Regions from separate parts of the Neptuniibacter halophilus genome, predicted to be linked through region 1. Evidence: predicted binding sites of a transcription regulator. Region 1 holds the regulator's gene; each other region holds the start of a gene.
The links. The regulator sigma-54, encoded in region 1, starts transcription at its own class of promoters, with help from an activator protein. The targets are predictions, from matches to a motif close to TGGCACNNNNNTTGCTNT.
Positions count from the first base shown of each region.

Region 2: QUD59_RS07245 (HAD-IIB family hydrolase) is a predicted target of sigma-54. The motif match lies at 2,356-2,373, and genes of this name have one in related genera.
Region 3: fliE (flagellar hook-basal body complex protein FliE) is a predicted target of sigma-54. The motif match lies at 2,966-2,983, and genes of this name have one in related genera.
Region 4: QUD59_RS08890 (P-II family nitrogen regulator) is a predicted target of sigma-54. The motif match lies at 2,002-2,019, and genes of this name have one in related genera.

Region 1 is NZ_AP027292.1:2,606,152-2,611,520, reverse strand. Features, by position in the region: gene QUD59_RS12140 (calcium/sodium antiporter) at 1-47, shown strand, start outside; gene QUD59_RS12135 (KpsF/GutQ family sugar-phosphate isomerase) at 64-1,035, shown strand; gene QUD59_RS12130 (KdsC family phosphatase) at 1,035-1,571, shown strand; gene lptC (LPS export ABC transporter periplasmic protein LptC) at 1,571-2,140, shown strand; gene lptA (lipopolysaccharide transport periplasmic protein LptA) at 2,130-2,651, shown strand; gene lptB (LPS export ABC transporter ATP-binding protein) at 2,655-3,380, shown strand; gene QUD59_RS12110 (RNA polymerase factor sigma-54) at 3,427-4,929, shown strand; gene hpf (ribosome hibernation-promoting factor, HPF/YfiA family) at 4,986-5,276, shown strand; gene ptsN (PTS IIA-like nitrogen regulatory protein PtsN) at 5,296-5,369, shown strand, end outside.
Region 2 is NZ_AP027292.1:1,560,255-1,565,623, reverse strand. Features, by position in the region: gene QUD59_RS07255 (sugar phosphorylase) at 1-139, opposite strand, end outside; gene QUD59_RS07250 (glycosyltransferase family protein) at 152-1,372, opposite strand; gene QUD59_RS07245 (HAD-IIB family hydrolase) at 1,375-2,232, opposite strand; gene QUD59_RS07240 (aldehyde dehydrogenase family protein) at 2,492-3,991, opposite strand; gene peaA (quinohemoprotein amine dehydrogenase subunit alpha) at 4,488-5,369, shown strand, end outside.
Region 3 is NZ_AP027292.1:1,042,995-1,048,363, reverse strand. Features, by position in the region: gene QUD59_RS04915 (sodium:solute symporter family protein) at 1-388, shown strand, start outside; gene QUD59_RS04910 (putative nucleotidyltransferase substrate binding domain-containing protein) at 468-2,297, shown strand; gene QUD59_RS04905 (3'-5' exonuclease) at 2,303-2,932, shown strand; gene fliE (flagellar hook-basal body complex protein FliE) at 3,108-3,461, shown strand; gene fliF (flagellar basal-body MS-ring/collar protein FliF) at 3,483-5,150, shown strand; gene fliG (flagellar motor switch protein FliG) at 5,147-5,369, shown strand, end outside.
Region 4 is NZ_AP027292.1:1,920,554-1,925,922, reverse strand. Features, by position in the region: gene QUD59_RS08900 (diguanylate cyclase domain-containing protein) at 1-1,520, opposite strand, end outside; gene QUD59_RS08895 (accessory factor UbiK family protein) at 1,557-1,811, opposite strand; gene QUD59_RS08890 (P-II family nitrogen regulator) at 2,102-2,440, shown strand; gene QUD59_RS08885 (ammonium transporter) at 2,479-3,735, shown strand; gene glnK (P-II family nitrogen regulator) at 3,934-4,272, shown strand; gene QUD59_RS08875 (sensor domain-containing protein) at 4,729-5,369, shown strand, end outside.

The sequences.
Region 1 (5,369 bases):
ATGCAGCCTATCTGTTCCTGCTATACACTATGACTCTGTCAAACTGAAGGCACCGATTCTCTTATGACAAACCCGGATTTCCTCAGCTCAGCCCGACGCACCATTCAACTGGAAGCGGAGGCGGTTGCAGAACTTCTGCAACATCTGAACCAGAGTTTTACCGACGCCTGCCAACTGATGCTTAACTGCAGTGGCCGCGTCATCGTTACCGGCATGGGTAAATCAGGTCATATCGGCAAGAAAATCGCCGCCACACTGGCCAGCACCGGCACCCCTTCGTTTTTTGTTCATCCGGGGGAAGCCAGCCATGGCGATCTGGGCATGATCACCCCACAAGATGTGGTGATCGCCCTCTCCAACTCCGGCGAAACCTCAGAGGTGGTGACCATTATTCCGCTGCTGAAGCGGATGAAAACACCACTGATCAGCATCACCGCAAATGCCGGCTCGACCCTGTCTCAGGCCGCTGATGCCGACCTGCATATCGCCATCGAACGGGAAGCCTGCCCACTGGGTCTGGCGCCCACCTCCAGCACCACCGCACAACTGGTACTGGGCGATGCGCTGGCCATTGCCCTGCTGGAAGCCCGCGGCTTCAGCGCCGAAGATTTCGCTTTTTCACATCCCGGCGGCAGTCTGGGTCGCCGTCTGCTGCTCAAAGTCAGCGATATCATGCATGCAGACAGCGAAGTACCCCGGGTCGAAAGTGGCACCCTGCTGAAAGATGCCCTGCTGGAAGTAACACGCAAGCGGCTCGGCATGACCACCATCGTTGATAACCGGGGTTGCCTGCTGGGGATCTTTACCGACGGTGACCTGCGTCGTTCACTGGATCAGAATCTGGATCTGCAGAACACCGTGATCGACAGCGTTATGACGCCAAACGGGACCACCGTAACCGGCGATATGCTGGCAGCAGAATGCCTGCAGATCATGGAAAGCCGGAAAATTAACGCCCTGATCGTGACAGACGCCGATAATCGTCCGGTCGGCGCACTGAATATGCATGACCTGCTGAAAGCCGGAGTCATCTGATGAATATCCCTGTAACCGCGTCACTGGCGCGACGCATGCAAAAAATCAGCCTGGCGGTGTTCGATGTTGATGGCATCCTCACCAGCGGACAACTGCTGTTCCTGCCCAACGGGCAGGAGGTGAAACAATTCAACACCCTCGACGGGCTGGGCATCAAACTTCTGCATGAAGCCGGTATCGAAACCGCTATCATTACCGGACGCAGTTCTAACCAGGTTGCGCTGCGGGCCAAATCCCTCGGCATTACTTACCTCTATCAGGGCCGTGAAGACAAACTCACAGCCCTGCAGGAGCTGTGGGAGCAAACCTCCCACCACGCTGAAACGACCGCTTATATCGGCGATGACCTGCCCGATCTGGCAGCAATCCGCCACTGCGCCTTTGGCGCCTGCGTACCCAATGGCCACCCGCTGGTAAAAGAGCACGCAGACTGGTGCACTGAGCGCCGTGGCGGTGAAGGTGCGGGCCGTGAATTCTGCGAAGCCATTCTGGCAGCGCAGAACAAACTCGAAGCACTGCATAGTCAGTACCTCTGATGTTTGATTTAGCCAACCGCCTCCGACTGATTCTCGCCGCGCTGATACTGGTGCCGGTACTGCTTTACTGGGGGATTTCGGACAGCCCTCAGGAAAGCGTCAGCCGCGCTCCCCTGACCGACCAGATGGACTACTTCATCGATCAGGGCAAACTGCGCGAATGGCAGAGCGAAGGGCAACTGCAACGCCAGCTCAGCACCATCCGTCTGGAGCACTACCCTGCGGAACAGGCCAGCCATCTGCAACAACCGAAAACCCTCAGTTACCGAGAGGATGGCAGCCGGGTACGCGTCACTGCCAACAAAGGGGTCAGCCTGGATGATAACAGCCGCACAGACCTTGCAGGCGATGTCAGAGTTCATGATAATCCGGATACGCCCACGGCAACGATCCTGAAAACCGAGCAACTGGCTATTTTCCACCAGTTGGACCGGGCCGAAACCGATCTCCCCGTGACCATAGAATCGGCAAACAGTATTCTCCAGGGTGTAGGCATGGACGTGGAGTTCAACAGCCGCGTCATGAATCTGCACTCTCAGGTAGAAGGAACTCACAACAATGCTAACTAAATTCGCCACCGCGCTGACCGCTCTGCTGACCCTGACTGCGTTCCAGGCCTCCGCGCTGCCGGAAGACCGTGACCAGCCTATTCACATCACAGCCAACAAAGCACGGATTGATGACAAAACCGGTATTACGACCTATATCGGCGATGTGGTCATCACTCAGGGCACGATGCTGATCGAAGCCGACCATGTTGATATGTACCGCGGTGACGAGGGCATCGACAAACTGATCGCCAAAGGCGCCCCTGCGCACTTCCGCCAGAAACCTACCGCCGAAGACCCTTACAGTGACGCCTGGGGCCTGCACATGGTTTACGAAGTCGATATTGAAAAACTGACCATCACCCAGCAGGCTAAAGTGATTCAGGAGCAGGATACCTTTACCGGCGAAAAGATCATCTACGACCTGACCCGCTCTATCGTTAACGCTTTCGGCAGTCAGGACAGTAACGAACAGAGTTCCGGCCGGGTTAACATGGTGATCCAGCCAAAGAAAAAGAATAAGGCCAACTGATAGATGAGCTTACTAGAAGCCCATAACCTGGCTAAGCGCTATAAAGGGCGCGAGGTTGTTAAAGATGTTTCCCTGCAGATCAACAATGGCGAAATCGTAGGCCTGCTGGGGCCCAACGGTGCCGGCAAAACGACCTGTTTTTACATGATTGTCGGGCTGGTACAGGCCGATCGCGGGCGCGTCAGCATTGGCGATCAGGATATTACATCACTGCCGATGCATGGCCGCGCGCGCCAGGGAATCGGCTACCTGCCTCAGGAGGCCTCCATCTTCCGCAAGATGTCGGTCAAAGATAATCTGCTGGCTATTCTCGAAACCCGAGCGGATCTCGACAAGGCCGGTGCAACTGAAAAGATGCAGGAATTGCTGGAAGAGTTTCATATCACCCACATCCGTGACAGTCTGGGTATGAGCCTCTCCGGCGGTGAACGACGCCGGGTAGAGATCGCCCGCGCACTGGCCACCGAGCCTGACTTTATTTTGCTGGATGAGCCGTTTGCCGGGGTCGACCCGATTTCGGTTAACGACATCAAGCAGACCATTCGCCACCTGCAATCCCGTGGCATCGGCATTCTGATTACCGATCATAATGTGCGCGAGACCTTGGATATTTGCGAAAGAGCCTATATCGTCAGTGAAGGCACTATACTTGCCACAGGCAAGCCGAACGAGATTTTGGCCAATCAGGCTGTTAAGAACGCCTATCTTGGCGAACAGTTTTCCCTGTAACCCGGCCATAATCTATCTGGCTATCAGGAGTTAAGACCGTCGTATTATGAAACAAGCGCTCCATCTAAAAATTGGGCAACAGCTCACCATGACCCCTCAGCTTCAGCAGGCAATCCGTCTGTTGCAGCTATCCACGCTGGACCTTCAGCAGGAGATTCAGGAAGCGCTTGAAAGCAACCCCATGCTGGATGTATCCGATGAAGATCATGGACAGGATACAAGCAACAACGAATCCGACAACCAGACTGAGACCACTGAGATCAGTGCCGGGGAAAGCAGTAACAGCGATAATGACTATGACGACAGTCCGGCTGCCGAAGATAACTGGAACGAGAGCATCCCGGATGAACTCTCTACAGACAGCAGTTGGGAAGACACCTTCCAGTCCTCCACGCCCAGCCTGAGCAAAGAGGATCTCGACAGTTTCGAATCCAATGACACCGCCGAAGAGACCCTGCAGGATCATCTGCACTGGCAGCTCAACCTCACGCCCATGAGTGACATGGATCGTCTGATCGCCACCAGCATCATCGATGGCATCGATCCCGACGGTTACCTGACCATCAGTCTTGAAGAGATTCTCGAACACTTCCAGACCGAAGAGGATGAGCAGTTCGCCGAGCTGGAACTGGATGAAGTGGAAGCGGTACTGCACCGTATCCAGCAATTCGATCCCGCCGGTGTTGCCTGTCGCGATCTCAGCGAATGCCTCAGCATTCAACTGAGCCAGCTACCGGCTGAAACCCCGTGGCGCAATGAAGCGATCAAAGTCGCCCAGCAATATATCAAACTGCTGGGCACCCACGACTACCGCCAGTTGATGCGCAAAACCCGTTTGCGTGAACCCCAGTTGCAGCAGGTTATTCAACTGATTCAGGGGCTGAATCCGAAACCCGGCGCCAGTATCAGCCAGAGCACTGCAGAATATGTCATTCCTGATGTTATCGTCACTAAGGAACGGGGCGTCTGGACAGTCAACCTGAATCCGGAAGTATCTCCTAAACTGCGGATCAACGCCGGTTACGCCGGTCTGGTAAAACGCGCAGATAACAGCTCCGACAACACCTATCTGAAAAATCACTTGCAGGAAGCCCGCTGGTTCATCAAAAGCCTGCAGAGCCGGAATGAAACCCTGCTCAAGGTTTCCAATGAGATTGTCCGACGTCAGTCCGGCTTTCTGGATCACGGTGAAGAGGGTATGAAACCCATGGTGTTGCACGATATTGCCGAAGCGGTCGAGATGCATGAATCCACCATCTCCCGCGTTACCACGCAGAAATTTATGCACACCCCCCGGGGTATCTTTGAGCTGAAGTACTTCTTCTCCAGCCATATCAGTACAGCCACCGGTGGAGCGGCCTCTTCGACCGCCATCCGTGCGCTGATTAAGAAAATGGTGGCCTCTGAAAATGCCGCCAAGCCGTTGAGTGATAACAAGATCGCCCAGTTCCTGGATGAACAGGGCTTTAAAGTCGCCAGACGTACGATCGCAAAATATCGAGAAGCGATGGGCATACCACCTTCTAATGAGCGAAAGCGTCTGGTTTAATAATAACAACACATGCACGCTGACTAAGTCTCGTCAGCATTCAGTAGGAGAGACCTATGCAGATCAATATCACCGGACACCATGTTGAACTGACCGATTCCATGCAGAACTATGTGCTTGAAAAGCTGCAGAAGATCGAACGCCATTTTGACAACATCACCAACGTTCAGGTAACTCTCAGCGTAGAAAAGCAGCGTCAGAAAGCTGAAGCTGAGATGCACGTCTCCGGCGCACAGCTGTTTGCCACTCACGAGCACGAAGATATGTATGCGGCGATCGACGGCCTGACTGATAAGCTCGACCGTCAGGTGATCAAGCATAAAGAAAAAATGAAAACCCACAAATAGGCCCACGCTTTAACACACTATGCAGGTCAATGAACTCCTGACCCCCTCAAGCACCCTTTGCGGTCTTGAGGGCGGCAGTAAAAAACGTATTCT
Region 2 (5,369 bases), 1.0 Mb from region 1:
CGGCGGTGACTTGCTCCAGACGCATCAGGCTGATCAGCTCTTCAGCCAGCTCAGTGATGTCCACGCCCTCTATCTGCTCATAAATAAGCTGCAGATGGCTCTGCAGGGTATAGTTGAGCTGTTCCATTGCAGTATTCACAGAGCGGCCCTCTCAGAGAAAGGCTTTGTTATCAGCTTCGACGGCCTCGATCAGACGGTCGAACACATCCGGCATCGCGCTGACCACCCGGTTCCAGCTTGGGATAAACGGTTTCTCCATCGGGTGGTTCAGGAACTCATCGCCGGCAATCATAATATTGCGGGCAAACATCTCGGCGGCTTCCTCCTCGGCATGAATATCCAGTTTCAGGCCATTCATCAGCGCATCGTTATGGTAAGTTTCGACAAAATCCAGCGCGATCCGGTAATAGGTCGCTTTCAGGGTACGGAAGCTCTCACTGCTGAAGGTATGCCCCTGAGTCGCCAGCTTGCGGAACAGCGCTTTGGTAATGTCGATCGACATTTTCGACAGACCGGCATTGACGTTATCCAGAGACAGATCCTGATGCTTGTGATCATAGCGATCAGCGATATCCACCTGACAGAGACGGTTATTTGAATAGTTGCGGTGCATCTCTGAGAGCACGCCGATCTCCAGTCCCCAGTCGCTGGGGATGCGTATGTCGTTGAGCACGTCGCGGCGGAAGGAGAACTCACCGGCAAGCGGATAGCGATAGCTGTCCATATACTCCAGATAGTGACTGCCGGGTAAAATTTTCTTCAGAGATCGCAGCAGAGGCGTGACCAGCAGGCGACTGACGCGGCCGTTGATCTTGCCATCGGCCACACGGGTATAGAACCCTTTGCAGAACTCGTAGTTAAACTGAGGGTGCGCTACAGGATAGATCAGCCTCGCCAGCAGCTCCCGCGTGTAGGTAGTGATATCACAATCGTGCAGAGCCACAGATTCTGCCCGCCCTGAAGCCAGCACATACCCCATGCAATACCAGACATTACGGCCTTTACCGGGCTCCTTTGGCGCCAGATCCAGTGCCTGCAGCTCCGCGTCCAGTGCCCGTAGCCGGGGGCCATCGTTCCATAAAATACGGTGATGCTGCGGCAGTTTGCTGAAGAAAGACTGGGCGAACCGGAATTGTGCTTCATCGGCCCGATCCAGACCGATCACGATCTCATTCAGATAGGGCACCCGGCTGATCTCATCGATAATATTGCCCAGCGCAGGCCCCTCCAGTTCGGAAAACAGCGAAGGCAGAATAATCCCCAGAGGACGTTTCTGGCTGAAACGGAGCAGATCCTGCTCCAGATCCTCAACCGGACGATGTGACAGGTTGTGCAGGGTGGTAATGATGCCGTTCTGATAAAAATCAGCCATAACTACTCCTTACCCTGTGGGTAATCTGAATCGGAAAATCTGAGAAAGGGTGCCGCCAGCCGTGACACGGCTTCGTTCCAGCCATCCGGCCCCATCGCTTCAGTGATGTTCAGCCGAGGGTGTTCCAGAACCGGAGGAGGGTGTACGGGAGAGCGGATTAACACGGCGAGATCCGCCGCGCTGAGCATCGCCAGATCATTCTGACTGTCCCCTGCGGCGAGGGTAGTAAAGTGATTGCCGGGGTTAAACTGGCGATAGCGTTCACTCAGCCAGTTTAAAGCTTTGCCTTTATCGCACTGACCGGTGATATGCAGGAACCGGCCACCCTCAAGTACGTTAGCCCCATGACGCTGAGCAGCCCGGATAAATTGCTGTTTACGATTCTCGCTGCCGAGCCAGTAAACCGGCTCACTGAAATCCCGTTGGTTGGCGAGGGCAGCCGATGCAGGAGAGAGCCCAGTCATCTCAATAATGCCGCTGACCCCGGCTTCAGAAAAACTAATGAACTCGTTTGTAAACAGCGGCTTAAGTTCTATCAGAAGCTGCTGCCAGACACCACGCGGTTCAGAAAACCGCTGACACAAAAAATCGCCATAGACTTCGCATCCCGAAACAGGCTCAGGGAAATAGTACTCAGGTATAAAAACGGCTGCGCCATTCTCAACAACAAATGGATGTGGATTAGACAACGCTACCCGCAAAGGAATCAGCTCCGCACGGGTTTTACTGGTCACAGGAATAACCGGCACCGAATGCTCAGCCAGACGGCCGAGCAGCTCTGCCGCCGGAGCAAAGCCGTAACTGTAATGATCCAGCAGAGAACCATCTAAATCGGTATAGATCAGTAATCTTTCGCTCATGTTCCCGTTCAGACCCACCAAATTTGTGCGTTAACCTGCCGGGTGTTATGCGGTGCACCTTTGTGGTGCAAAAGTCATCCCGCAGACGCAGTGTTCAGGTGATTAACCTCGTTTTATTAAGGTTCAGCAGAAACCGTGCCGGAATCAGCAGGAGGGAGTGATCAAGCAGAAAATCTGGTCCGAATGCTGTTATTTATTGTATTTATCAGGCAATAAAAAACCGGAGTCAGGCTCCGGTTTTTTTGTGGTTTGGTGGCTATCAGATACTCATCAGAACCGACTTCACTTCGGTGTAGTGTTCGATGACATCGCTGCCCATTTCACGGCCGAGACCGGACTGTTTGTAACCGCCGAATGGCAGCGCCGGGTCGAGTGCGGTGTGGCAGTTGACCCAGACAGAGCCGGACTTGATACGTGGGATCATGCGATGAACTTCTGACAGGTTGTTGGACCAGATGCTGGCACCCAGTCCGTACTGGCTGTCGTTGGCGATACGCACCGCTTCATCGATGTCGTCAAACGGCATCGCGACCAGTACCGGGCCGAAGATCTCCTCTTGTACAACGCTGGCGTTCTGATCGACGTTGACCATCACGGTCGGTTTAACGAAGAAGCCCGGACGGTCGGCGGCACCGCCACCGGCAGTCAGGCGGGCTCCGCTGCTGATGCCCTGTTCGATATAACCACAGACCCGTGACTGCTGCTTCGCGGAAACCAGTGGGCCCATCTGCGCATTCGGGTCGAGGCCTGCACCCAGTGTCATGCTGTTGGCAATATCAGAGATATCGGCCACGACGTTGTCGAAGTGTTTCTTGTGAACGTAGAGGCGAGAACCTGCACAGCAGACCTGTCCCTGGTTAAAGAAGATTGCGTTAGCCGCGCCGGCGGCTGCACTTTGCAGATCGGCATCCGGCAGGACGATGGTCGGGGATTTACCACCCAGCTCAAGGGTGACCCGGGTCATGGTGTCCATGGCGGCTTTACCGATCAATTTACCGACGTCGGTCGAACCGGTGAAGGTCAGCTTATCCACATCTGGATTCGCCGTCAGTGCCGCACCCGCTTCCTGACCATAACCTGTAACGACGTTCACCACGCCCGGCGGATAGCCGGCTTCCAGCGCCAGTTCGCCGAGTTTCAGTGCGGTCAGCGGGGTGTCTTCGGCGGGCTTCAGAACCACGGTACAACCGGTAGCCAGAGCCGGGCCCAGTTTCCAGCAGGCCAGCAACAGCGGGAAGTTCCAGGCGACGATTGCACCGACAACCCCCACCGCTTCACGTCGGGTGTAACCGTGGAACTGTGCATCCGGCATAAAGGGTACAGACACATCTACGCTGCGGCCTTCGATTTTGGTTGCGAAGCCAGCCATATAGCGGAGGAAGTCGACTGCCAGCCGGATATCCACATGCTCAGCGATGACGACGCTTTTACCGTTATCCATCGCTTCGATCTCAGCCAGCAGGCCTGCATTTTTCTCGATCAGATCAGCGAAGTCCCAGAGTAGTTTTTGTCGATCAACCGGCTTGATCCGACTCCAGGCGGAGTCGTCAAAGGTCTGTCGGGCGGTTTGTACGGCCAGATCCATCTCTGCTTTACCGGCAGCCGGTACCCGGGTGATCACCTCGCCATCGGATGGATTGACGACGTCGATGGTGCGCCCGTCGGCTGCACTGAGCCACTGGTCGCCTACCAGAAAGCGGTGTTCACGTTGAATAAAAGCGGTGGCTTCAGGTGAGGGGGTGAATGTAGCTGAATTCATAAAGTGACCTTTTATTGTTATGTCGATCTTATAAAGGCAAACCCTTACTGCGAGAAGATGTTGCCGAATTCAGGTTGGCTGACACCGCTTCACCAGCAGGGTTCTTGCGTTTGCTGCCAGAGCTATCGCAAAGGCTGTGCCAGACAGAATTAGTTCTATATAACTACATGAAAACAAATGAGTTTCTTATAGGCTGGGGGAGGCGAAGGGTGTATTTGACTGTTTCAGACTGAGACAGGGTGTCAAAAAATAAGTCATTCGCTGAGACAGCCGCGCAGCCCGTATTGGCGCTGATCATGGCGGAAGTGTTGCAGAACTGAACAGCAGTGTTGCGGAATAAAACAGTGTTTTACTGATAAGTGAAACCCCTTATTTTGTTATCTGATTGAAATATAAGGGGTTGTTGGTTTTGGCACGGGGTGTGCGTTAAGGATGTCAGGTTAGCACTATTGGGTGGTCGTACCACCGCAGAATAAACATAAAAAGGAGTCTGGCCTTGAAGAAGAATACGAAACTATCCACCTGGATGGGGGGCGTGATGCTGGCGGGGGCGATGTTACCGGCATCGTCAGTGCAGGCAGCCGACGCCGAATCCATCATCAAGAATAAATGTCTGGCCTGTCACACGCAGGAGCAGGCAGAACCCGCCCAGTTCAGCCGTATGAGCCATCAGCGTAAAACACCGGAAGGGTGGCTGATGAGCATCGCGCGTATGCAGTTGATGCACAATCTGCAGATTACCGATGAAGAGCGCCGTACGCTGGTGAAGTACTTCGCTGACCGTCAGGGTCTGGCTCCGGAAGAAACCGAAGGCGCCCGCTACGCTATGGAGCGCCGTCTTAATACCATGGAATCCTTCGATTCTCAGGAGTTCACGGAGATGTGTGCCCGCTGTCACTCCGGTGCCCGCGTGATGTTGCAGCGTCGCCCGCAGTCGGAATGGGAGCATCTGGTGCACTTCCATCTGGGTCAGTGGCCAACGCTTGAGTATCAGGCGCTGGCACGTGACCGTGACTGGATGGAGATTGCACTGAATCAGACCGTGCCGCAGTTGGGTAAGGATCTGGGGCTGGAATCTAAAGCCTGGGAGAACTGGCAGAAAGCGAAGAAAGTACCGATGGATGGTAACTGGAGCTTCAGTGCGACGATGCCGGGTAAAGGCGATCTGCGCGGTGTGATGACCATTTCCGGTGGTAAGAACGATCTCTACAAGGTCAGCGTTAAGGGTGAATATGCCGATGGCAGCGCCTTTACCGGTAAAGGTAGCGCGATTGTTTATACCGGTTATGAGTGGCGTGCGAATCTTGAAATCGATGGCGTGAAGATGCGTCAGGTCTTTGCGGCTTCCAAAGACGGCAATGAACTGACCGGGCGTATG
Region 3 (5,369 bases), 1.6 Mb from region 1:
TATTGCAGGTTACTTCGGTATCAATCCTCCGGGCTTCGTAGCTCAGGTAGTAGCACTGGCGTTCGGTCTGGCATGTGCCTCCGTATTCCCGGCTATCATCATGGGTATCTTCTGGAAACGTCACACTTCTCAGGGTGCGATTGCAGGTATGCTGGTAGGTCTGGTAACTACTATGTGCTACATGTACTACTTCGCATTCGGTGGCGGTTCTCCATCCGAGTACATCATGGGTATCTCCCCAGGTGGCTTCGGTACAGTGGGTGCTATCCTGCACATCGTTGTTGGCTTCGTAGTCTCCAACATGACTCAGGAACCACCACAGGAGATCCAGGATATCGTAGAAGATCTGCGTATCCCACGTGGTGCTGGTGAAGCTCACGATCACTAAGATCGCTTAGTTAAACAAGCTAAAGGGCGCCCAGCGAAGGTTGGTGCGCCCTTTTTCTTTCCTATACAGGGGATGTGGAATGTCTGACGGTTTTCAAATGAACAATCTGCCGTTCAGCTTATTGGATAAGAAAGAGCAGGAACTGCTTCGCTCCAGTCTGGATATTGGTTACTACCAGAAGGGCGAAGTGATCATGGCGGCGGGGAAGGAGCCTGAAGGGGTGTTTATCATCTTTAAAGGGCGCGTTGGTGAACATGATGTAGCGGAGCAGGCAGATGGTGCGCCGGAGCATGTGTTTGTTCACTACACCAATGAAGACTATTTTGGTGGCTGGTCGGCGATTCGTGGTAAGGCGATACACAACTTTATTGCCGAAGAGGAGACCATCTGTCATATCCTGCCGACCAAGACGTTGCTGGATCTGATGTCCACCAACAACTTGTTTGCGGATTACTTTCAGCAGAACCTGTCTGCTAAAACCGAGATTGTCCAGCAGCACGGCAAAGATCAGGATATGGCCGAATTTATGTTGGCCAAGGTCTCTGATGGGCTGATACGTGAGCCTCTGGTCATTCTCGAGGGTACCTCTATCCGCGAAGCTACCTTGCTGATGCGGGAGAAAAAGGCGGACTGCCTGCTGGTGCGACGGGGTAACCGATATGGCATCGTGACCGGTACCGATCTGCTGGATGCGGTGGTCGTGAATGAGCTGCCGATGTCGACGGATATCGCCGAAATAGCCAGTTATCGTCTGATCTCAGTTAAAACCGATGATTACCTGTTCAATGCCCTGATCATTATGACCCAGCAGCATATCGAGCGTGTGGTTGTCATGGATGACAATGAGATGAGCGGTATTGTCGAACTGACCGATGTGCTGAGTTATTTCTCCAGTCATTCTCACGTAATCGGCCTGCGGATCGAGCGGGCGCAGACGGTAGAAGATCTGAAAACCGCAGCGCAGGGGCTGGATGATTTGATCAAGGCACTCGTGTCTCACGGCGTTAAAATTCGGTTTGCAATGGATCTGCTGGCGGCGATGAACGGTCGGATTATTGCCAAGCTGTTCAATATTATTATCCCGGCGGATATGCAGCCCCATGTGTGTTTGCTGGTGATGGGCTCGGAAGGGCGCGGTGAGCAGATCATGAAGACCGATCAGGATAATGCGGTGATCCATCGCGATGGTCTGGTCTGGCCGGGTATGCAGGAGACTCTGAACCGGTTCAGTGAGACTTTGATCGAATTTGGCTTCCCGCCCTGTCCCGGTAATATTATGGTTTCGAATCCGGCCTGGGTGAAATCGCTGGGTGACTGGACGCAAATGCTCAGTGACTGGGCGGCCCGGTGTGATGGTGACTCGCAGATGAATCTGGCCATTGCTGTGGACGCTAAGCCGGTTGCCGGTAATCCGGCGATATTCAAAGCGAGCCGTAACTGGTTTATGCGTCATCTGCGCAACAATGATGTTTTCTTTTCGCACTTCGCCAAGGCTTCACTGGAGTTTGATACGCCCCTGACGTTCTTTGGTAATCTGAAAGATAAAGGTCAACTGGATATCAAGAAAGGTGGGATTTTCCCGATTGTGCACGGGATTCGCACCATCGCGCTGGAGTACCGGATCAAGGCGACCAATACCTTTACCCGGATAGAAGCGTTAGTTGAGGCCGGACAATTAAAAGAGAAGCACGGTAAAGAGATCTCCGAAGCGCTGAGTCTGTTTATCGGCTTACGCTTGAGGCAGCAGATTAAGCGGATCGAGGTCAGTGATGACGGCCATGATCAGACGCCGAATATTATTGAGCTGCAGTCGCTGGATAAGTTAGAGCGTGATCTGCTGCGGGATGCGTTACATATAGTTAAAGGGTTCAAAAAGCACCTGGAACTGAGGTACCACCTCGGGGGTTAAGTTGAATGATCATACCCAGAGCGGTAAGAAGAATAAAAGAGAAGTATGACCATAAAGCGGGTCCTCATGCGCACCTGTTTGAGCCCTATCGCGGTGACGAGGTGGTTTCGCTGGATTGCGAAACCACCAGTCTGGACGTGAAGCAGGGTGAAATCGTTTCGATCGGCGCAGTAAAGATTAAGGGTAAGAAAGTGCTTACCAGCGATCGTCTGGATATTAAGCTGAAGCCGCCCAAGTCACTCACCGGTGAGTCGATTAAAATTCACAAGATTCGTGAGAGCGATCTGGTGGGGGGGATGGATATCGAAGACGCTTTGGAGCAAGTGCTGGCGTTTGTTGGTAACCGTCCGATTCTTGGTTATTACGTTAACTACGATATTCGTATGCTGGATAAGTTTATCCGCCCTCAGTATGGCTTCGGGTTGCCGAATAAGGCGATCGAGCTGTCCCACGTTTATCACGACATTATCAAGTGGAAGTCGGTGGGCGGTAATATTGATCTGCGTTTTGATACCATTTCGAAAAAGCTGGATATTCCGATGATGGAGCGGCATACCGCGATTGGCGATGCGCTGACGGTTGCGTTGATGTATGTGCGACTGAAATATGGTGATCCACCGGAAGCGGGTTGCTGATTAGGGATAAATGTCAAAAGATTAACGGGCCGATGGCCCGTTTTTTGCTTTATGCACTATAGGGAGTTGTGAAAACGACATAAATAGACAAAAAAATGTCATTAGATTGGGCATTTCTCCTTGCTGAAGGTAATTGTCTGTTTATAATGTCAATAAATTGCCGTTTGGTGTGGATATGGTTGATAGAGCTGACATAAACAGTGTTCTGATGCAGATGAGAACGATCAAGTCTCAGGTGCAGAGTGCATCATCTGAAATGATGGTGGGTGCACCGACAGAGATTGGCAATGTTAAGCCTTCGGATCGTACCGGTTTTGGTGAGATTCTTAAGAATGCTGTGGACGGGGTTAACGAAACCCAGGCAGAAGCCAAAAAAATGGCGGTGGCTTACGAGCGCGGTGAGGTGGGTGTGGATCTGCCTCAGGTTATGATCGCAGCCGAAAAAGCTTCAGTCTCGTTTCAGGCGATGACACAGGTGCGTAACCGTCTGGTAACCGCCTATGAAGATATAATGAAGATGCCAATATAATAATCAGAAAACGCAGGATAGATGGCAGTGGCAAATAGCGCAGATACCTTAACCGGAAATCCAATGCTGGGCTTCAATAAGCTGAGTATAGTTCGCCAGATTGGTCTGATGGTTGGCCTGGCGGCTAGTGTGGCAATCGGCTTTGCAGTTGTGCTCTGGTCACAGAAGCCGGATCAGCGGGTGCTTTTCAGTAACCTGAACTTTGCCGATGCGAACCAGATTATCGAACAGTTGCGTTTATACAATGTTCCCTACACCTTTGATGCCGATGGCCGGGCGATTCTGGTTCCTGACGAATATGTACATCAGGCACGGCTGAAACTGGCCGCAGAAGGTTTTACGGCTGACAAAACGGTTGGTTTTGAGATTCTGGATCAGGAGCAGAGTCTGGGAACCAGTCAGTTTATGGAAACAACCCGCTACCGCCGGGGGCTGGAAGGTGAGTTGGCGCGTACTATCTCCAGTATGACGGCTGTGCGAAACGCCCGAGTCCATCTGGCCATTCCAAAAGATACCGTTTTTATCCGTGATACCCGCAAGCCTACAGCATCGGTTTTTCTGGAGTTGTTCTCCGGCCGCAAGCTGGAGCGGGATCAGGTCGCTTCTATCGCCAACCTGGTGGCTTCAAGTATCCCTTCTCTGGACGTCAATGATGTGACGGTGGTGGATCAGCGCGGCCGTCTGCTGAATATCCGGGATAAGGATGTGGACGTTGTGCTGGCGGCTAAGCAGCTTGAGTACACCCGTAGCATCGAAGACACCTTGCTGAACCGGGTGAACAGTATTCTGCAGCCGGTGGTAGGTATGGGGCGTTTTCGTGCTGAAGTATCCGCCGATATCGACTTTACCACGGTAGAGCAGACCGATGAGCTGTATAACCCTGATCTGCCGGCGCTGCGCAGTGAGCAGACCATGGATGAATCCCGGGTTGGCGCGGCTGCGCCAGTGGGTGTGCCGGGCGCTCTTTCTAACCAGCCTCCGGGCCCGAGCAGTGTGCCTGAAGTGGCTTCCGGTGAGGGTGTCGCCGCGGGTGTGGGTGTGCCGGGCTCATCGCGTAAGCAGGCAACACGAAACTTTGAGTTGGACCGGACGATCAGCTACACCAAGCATCAGCAGGGACGGGTGCGCCGCCTTACCGTCGCGGTAGTGGTGGATGATCTGTCCAGTATTAATCCGGACAGCGGTGATGTGCAGCGTACACCCTGGAATCAGAATGAACTGGAACGTCTGCGAATTCTGGTGCAGGACGCGGTGGGTTTCTCGGCGCTGCGCGGTGACAGTGTTAATGTCGTGAATACGCCGTTTGCTGCTGAAGAGCCTATCGTCGCCGAAGAGGTGCCGATCTGGAAACAGGAGTGGGTGATGGACCTCCTGAAACAGATTATGGCTGCGATCTTTGTGCTGGTGCTGGTGTTCGGTATTCTGCGTCCGATTCTGCGTAATCTGGCTGCAGCGGGGACCGCCGGTAATGTCGCCGGGCTGGGCGCTGCAGGTGAAGTGACTGCTGAGCTTGAGGGTCTGGACGGCGCTGATTTTTCGTCTGAATCGGTAACCTTTGGCAGTGACAACGACCTGTTGCCGACGCCGAATGAAAGCTTTGATTATCAGTTAAATGCTATTCGTAGTATGGTTGCTGAGGATCCGGCGCGGGTGGCGCAGGCGGTGAAACAGTGGGTAGGTAAAGAATGAGTGATGAGGCAGGTCAGGGCGATCTCAGCGAAATTGATAAAGCTGCGATCCTGCTGATTAGCTTAGGCGAAGCTGATGCCGCCGAAATACTCAAGCATATGGGGCCTAAAGAGGTCCAGATGATCGGCGAGGCGATGGCGCAGTTGAATAATGTGCCGCAGTCCCGTGTCGAGTCCGTTGTTGGTGACTTTATGGGGCTGGTCAGCGATCAGACCGGTA
Region 4 (5,369 bases), 690 kb from region 1:
TCAGCCAGCACCTCAATCTCCAGTCGTTCTGCCATATCCAGAACGCTGTCGATAATCTTTTGCCGGTTCTCATCACTACTCATGGTGGTGACCAGATCCGCATCCAGCTTGATCAGATCAGGCTGAACTTCTTTTAGCTGTTCCATCAGCGGGCTTTCGCAGGCAAAACCGCTGACCGAAAGCAGTGCATCACTGCTCAGCAGGTCAAACAGCGCCCCTTCACGTTCGAGCGCTGTCTGCAGGTCCACATCGACCATCATCTGTCCTGCCATCTGATACTGGGTTAACTGTGCCACCCAGCGCTGCACACTTTCTTTACTTTGCAGTTGCTGATTTTCCAGACGGAAAGAGATAAAGCGCAGGCCGGGGAAGCGCTCCCAGATTACACTCAGGGAGAGCAACTCCTGATCCAGCCAGTCTTCATACAGCTTCAGTGATTCCGAACTCTGTAACAATGCCGCGAAATCCGCCAGCGGAATCTGGCCCAGTTCCTGATGTGCCCAGCTCGGCCGTGCATGCACCGCCACCACCCGATGGCTGTAGATACTGTACACCGGCAGAAAGGTCATACCGACTTCGCTGCTGACCAGCGCTTTGCACAGATCCTCTTCACGCAGAATCTGCGGGCCTTTGCTGCGTTCCATCAGCTCACTGTATACACGGAAGGTGTTCCGCCCTCCCTGCTTCGCCGCATACATCGCCACATCGGCTTTTTTCACCAGTTGCTTGGACTGCTCACCATGTTCCGGATACAGCGCAATACCAACACTGCCACTGACAAAGATCTCCCGATGATCCACAAAGATACCGTGAGAGAGCTGCTCAACCACCCGCTGTGCCACTTTAATCGCGGATTCCACCCCATCCTTACTCGGCAGGACCATCACAAACTCATCACTGCTCAGACGAGCAAGAGCATCTTCGCCACGCACCACAGAGCCAAGCCGACGCGCGACCTCTTTAAGCAGATTATCGCCGACGCTGCGGCCCAGATTGTCATTGATCCATTTGAAACGGTCGAGATCGACCAGCATCACCGCCAGTTGCTCTTTAGCTTCCCGGCAACGGTCGATCTGCTTATCCAGAATATCCTGAAACATCTCCCAGTTGGGTAACTGAGTCAGCTCATCGTAGCGGGCCTGATGGGTCAGGGGTTTGAGCTCCGACTGGATCATACTGAGGTCGAAAAACTGTACCAGGTAACCTTTCAGCAGGCCGAGCGTATTTTCCTCGCGGATAATGTTGAACCAGCCCGGAAAGACGGTGCCATCTTTGCGTTTACACCAGATCTGGCCCTGCCAGACACCTTCATTACTCAGGTTCAGCCAGATCTCCGAGTTAAACCGGTCGTTACTCCGGTCCGCAGAGAGAATACCGGGCTCTTCCCCCGCCACCTCCGCAAAACCATAGCCGGTTAACGCTTCAAACGCCGCATTGGCGCTGATAATCCGGTTATTCTGGTCTGTCACAAATACCGCCTGCGGCGATCGCTGAAACAGAATCTGTTCAAAATCTTCCATGGAGCCCCCTGCGCGTAGCGACGGACTGGGTGGGGTTTATGATGCCGGGGAGTTGTTCTCCAGCTCCTGCAATAATTTTTCCAGTGCTTCGACCTTTTCCCGGGTCCGCATCAGCACGGCTTTCTGAGCATCAAATTCTTCGCGGCTGACCAGATCGAGGCGGTCAAAAGTGCCCTGTAACATGGCTCTGATCTGTTCTTTCATCTGATCCTGCCCGGGCAATTTCTGGCTGCCGGAAAGTAACTGATTGAACTGCTCGGTCAAGCCATCAATCAATTGTGGATTGATCATTTTATGCCTCTTTTTATGTACCTGATAATAGACGTTCACTATATCAACAATCACCACCGGATCAACCTGGCACCAAAACAGTGCATGCATCAAAACAGCGCAGCGCACGGCGCCCTAATTTGTAGCACAATTTTTAACCAGCTCCATGCAAGATATCGTAACAAATTGATTTTAAATGCATTTTAAAACATGGCACAGCCTTCGCTAAACCATGCTCAGAAATCGTAAACGACAGTCAAGCTCAACGATTCAGGAATAGAAACGCATTTGTCTCAATGGGGGATAACAAAATGAAGATGGTCTCCGCAGTCATCAAACCATTCAAGCTGGATGATGTACGTGAAGCACTTTCTGAGATCGGGGTACAGGGTATCACCGTGACAGAAGTCAAAGGCTTCGGACGTCAGAAAGGACACACCGAACTCTACCGTGGCGCCGAATACGTGGTGGATTTCCTGCCTAAAGTACGTGTTGATGCCGCAGTATCCAGCGACATCGTCGACCAGGTAGTAGAAGCGATCAGCAGCGCTGCCCAGACCGGCAAAATCGGTGACGGTAAGATTTTTGTCACCAGCATCGAACAAGTAGTGCGTATCCGTACCGGTGAAACCGGCGCTGAAGCACTTTAACTAACTGACTTACTGATAGCTTCTGGAGGAACTACCCAATGGAAGAACTTCTGAACTCAACAGCGGCTGATGTAACTCAGCTGAAGTACGCACTGGATACTTTCTACTTCCTGGTGTGCGGTGCGCTGGTAATGTGGATGGCAGCAGGTTTTGCCATGCTCGAAGCGGGTCTGGTACGGGCCAAAAACACCACTGAAATCCTGACTAAAAACATCGCCCTGTACGCGATCTCCTGCATCATGTATCTGGTGTGCGGTTACGCCATCATGTACGGCGGTGACTACCTGCTGTCCGGCATCACCGGCGACGGTTTCACCGGTGCTGAAGAGCCTGCGACCTATGCTCCATCTGCTGACTTCTTCTTCCAGGTGGTATTCGTTGCAACCGCAATGTCCATCGTTTCCGGTGCCGTTGCTGAGCGCATGAAACTGTGGGCGTTCCTGGCATTCGCAGTCGTGATGACCGGTGTTATCTACCCAATGGAAGGTTCCTGGACCTGGGGCGGCAACGCGGTATTTGGCATGTACACTCTGGGCGATCTGGGCTTCTCTGACTTCGCAGGTTCCGGCATCGTACACATGGCAGGTGCTGCTGCAGCACTGGCGGGTGTTCTGGTACTGGGTGCCCGTAAAGGCAAATACAGCAAAGACGGTGCGGTTAACGCGATTCCGGGTGCTAACCTGCCGCTGGCAACTCTGGGTACTTTCGTACTGTGGCTGGGCTGGTTCGGCTTCAACGGTGGTTCCGTACTGGCAACTTCCGATGTTGAAAACTCCAACGCAGTAGCCGTGGTATTCATGAACACCAACGCTGCAGCCGCAGGTGGGGTAGTTGCGGCCCTGATCGTAGCTCGCCTGCTGTTCGGCAAAGCGGATCTGACCATGGCTCTGAACGGTGCGCTGGCAGGTCTGGTAGCGATCACTGCTGAACCGTCTACCCCATCTGCCCTGCAGGCTACCCTGTTCGGTGCGATCGGTGGTGCTCTGGTTGTCTTCAGCATCCTGACACTGGATAAGCTGAAAATTGATGATCCGGTCGGTGCGATCTCTGTACACGGTGTTGTAGGTCTGCTGGGTCTGCTGCTGGTACCGGTAACTAACGGTGACTCCAGCTTCGCTGGCCAGATCATCGGCGCTCTGACCATCTTCGTATGGGTATTCGTAACCAGCCTGATCGTTTGGCTGGCGCTGAAAGCGATCATGGGTATCCGGGTTACTGAAGAAGAAGAGTACGAAGGTGTGGATATCTCTGAATGCGGTATGGAAGCATACCCAGAGTTCACATCCGCTAAATAAAAATAAAAAAGCGATGAAAAAGGGTGCTCAGGCACCCTTTTTTCTTTGTTTTCAGGGCAAAATGCGATCACAGGGTGAAGCAAGCCCATATACCAAGTCAGGTATTTCTAGGTATACTAGGGCGCATAATTCACGATAGTTAAAACTGTCCGCAGAGGTTCAGTACCAACAGGACGGGTCAGACTGAGGAATAGCATTATGAAACTGGTCACTGCGGTGATTAAGCCGTTTAAACTGGATGATGTCCGTGAGGCGCTTTCTGAGATTGGTATTCAGGGCGTGACCGTCACTGAGGTGAAAGGCTTCGGACGTCAAAAAGGTCACACCGAACTGTACCGTGGTGCAGAGTACGTGGTGGATTTCCTGCCTAAAGTAAAAATCGAGATTGCTGTTGATGCCGATATGGTTGAGCAGGTTATCGAAGCGATCAGCAAAACCGCCAATACCGGCAAGATCGGTGATGGTAAGATTTTTGTAGCACCACTGGAGCAGGTTATCCGCATCCGTACCGGCGAAAGCGGCCCGGACGCGCTCTGATTCAGCACGCTTTAAAAAAAAACGGCCTTCGGGGCCGTTTTTTATTGCCTCCGCTCCTCCCGGACGTACCAGAGCGTCCCCGAAACGCCTGTTTTTTTACTGCACTTGCCTGACCGTTAACAGAGCACACCGCTGAATAAGGCCGAGCTTATCCACGATACGGCTTAGAGTACAGCCGCCCTTGTTCCCGCCCCGCATTCAAACAAAAAGCAAAAACAAGCCGATCTTATAGCTTTTAACGCCAAGGGCTATAGCACAGTTTGAATAGATCAATAAAACCTATAAAAATCCTTAAATTAGTGAAAGAAACCTTTTAATTTCAGAAAAAAACCACCCGCAAACAGCTATTGATCCAAGTCAAGCTTCAAACAATCTTCGGGGTCCGGCATTACAATTCAAACGAAAATTAAAGCAGAATAACCATCCGGAAACCCAGCAATAACCAAGATGTGATTGATGCCTGACTCGCCCATTTTTTCTGACAACACGACCACCCCGACACTGGATTGGTTTCACCATTCCTCAGTGGGCATCCTGTTGCTCGATCCGGAGCTGAACTGCATCCACTGCAACCCCTGCGCTGAAAATCTGATCTGGAGCCGTATCGATCAGCCGGCTGGCAACTGTCTTCCGGAAGACTTCAGACAGGCCTTGCAACCCCATCTGGATAAACTGCTGCGTGAGCAGCAGGAAAATTACGCGACTCACCTGTTACTACCCAGTTCTGATGAGCCACTGCTGGTGCGCACGGAACTCAGCCGTATCGAACTCAGCGAGGGCGTCAGCGCCCTGTTTCTGACCCTGCGCAACTCCAGCCTTGGCGCTCGTCAGGCCCGCGAGCTCCGGGTGTTCCGTAACGCAGTCGACAATACCGGCAGCGCAGTCGTCATCACCAACGGGCAGGGCCAGATCGAATATGCCAACCGCCGGTTCAGTGAAATTACCGGCTACACCCTGAATGAGATCCGGGGTCGCCGCCCCAGTTTTCTGCGCTCGGCTCAGACCAATGATGAAACCTACCGCCAGCTCTGGTCGAGCATTCTCAACCACCAGCCCTGGCGTGGCACTCTGCTGAATCAGCGTAAAAACGGTACCAC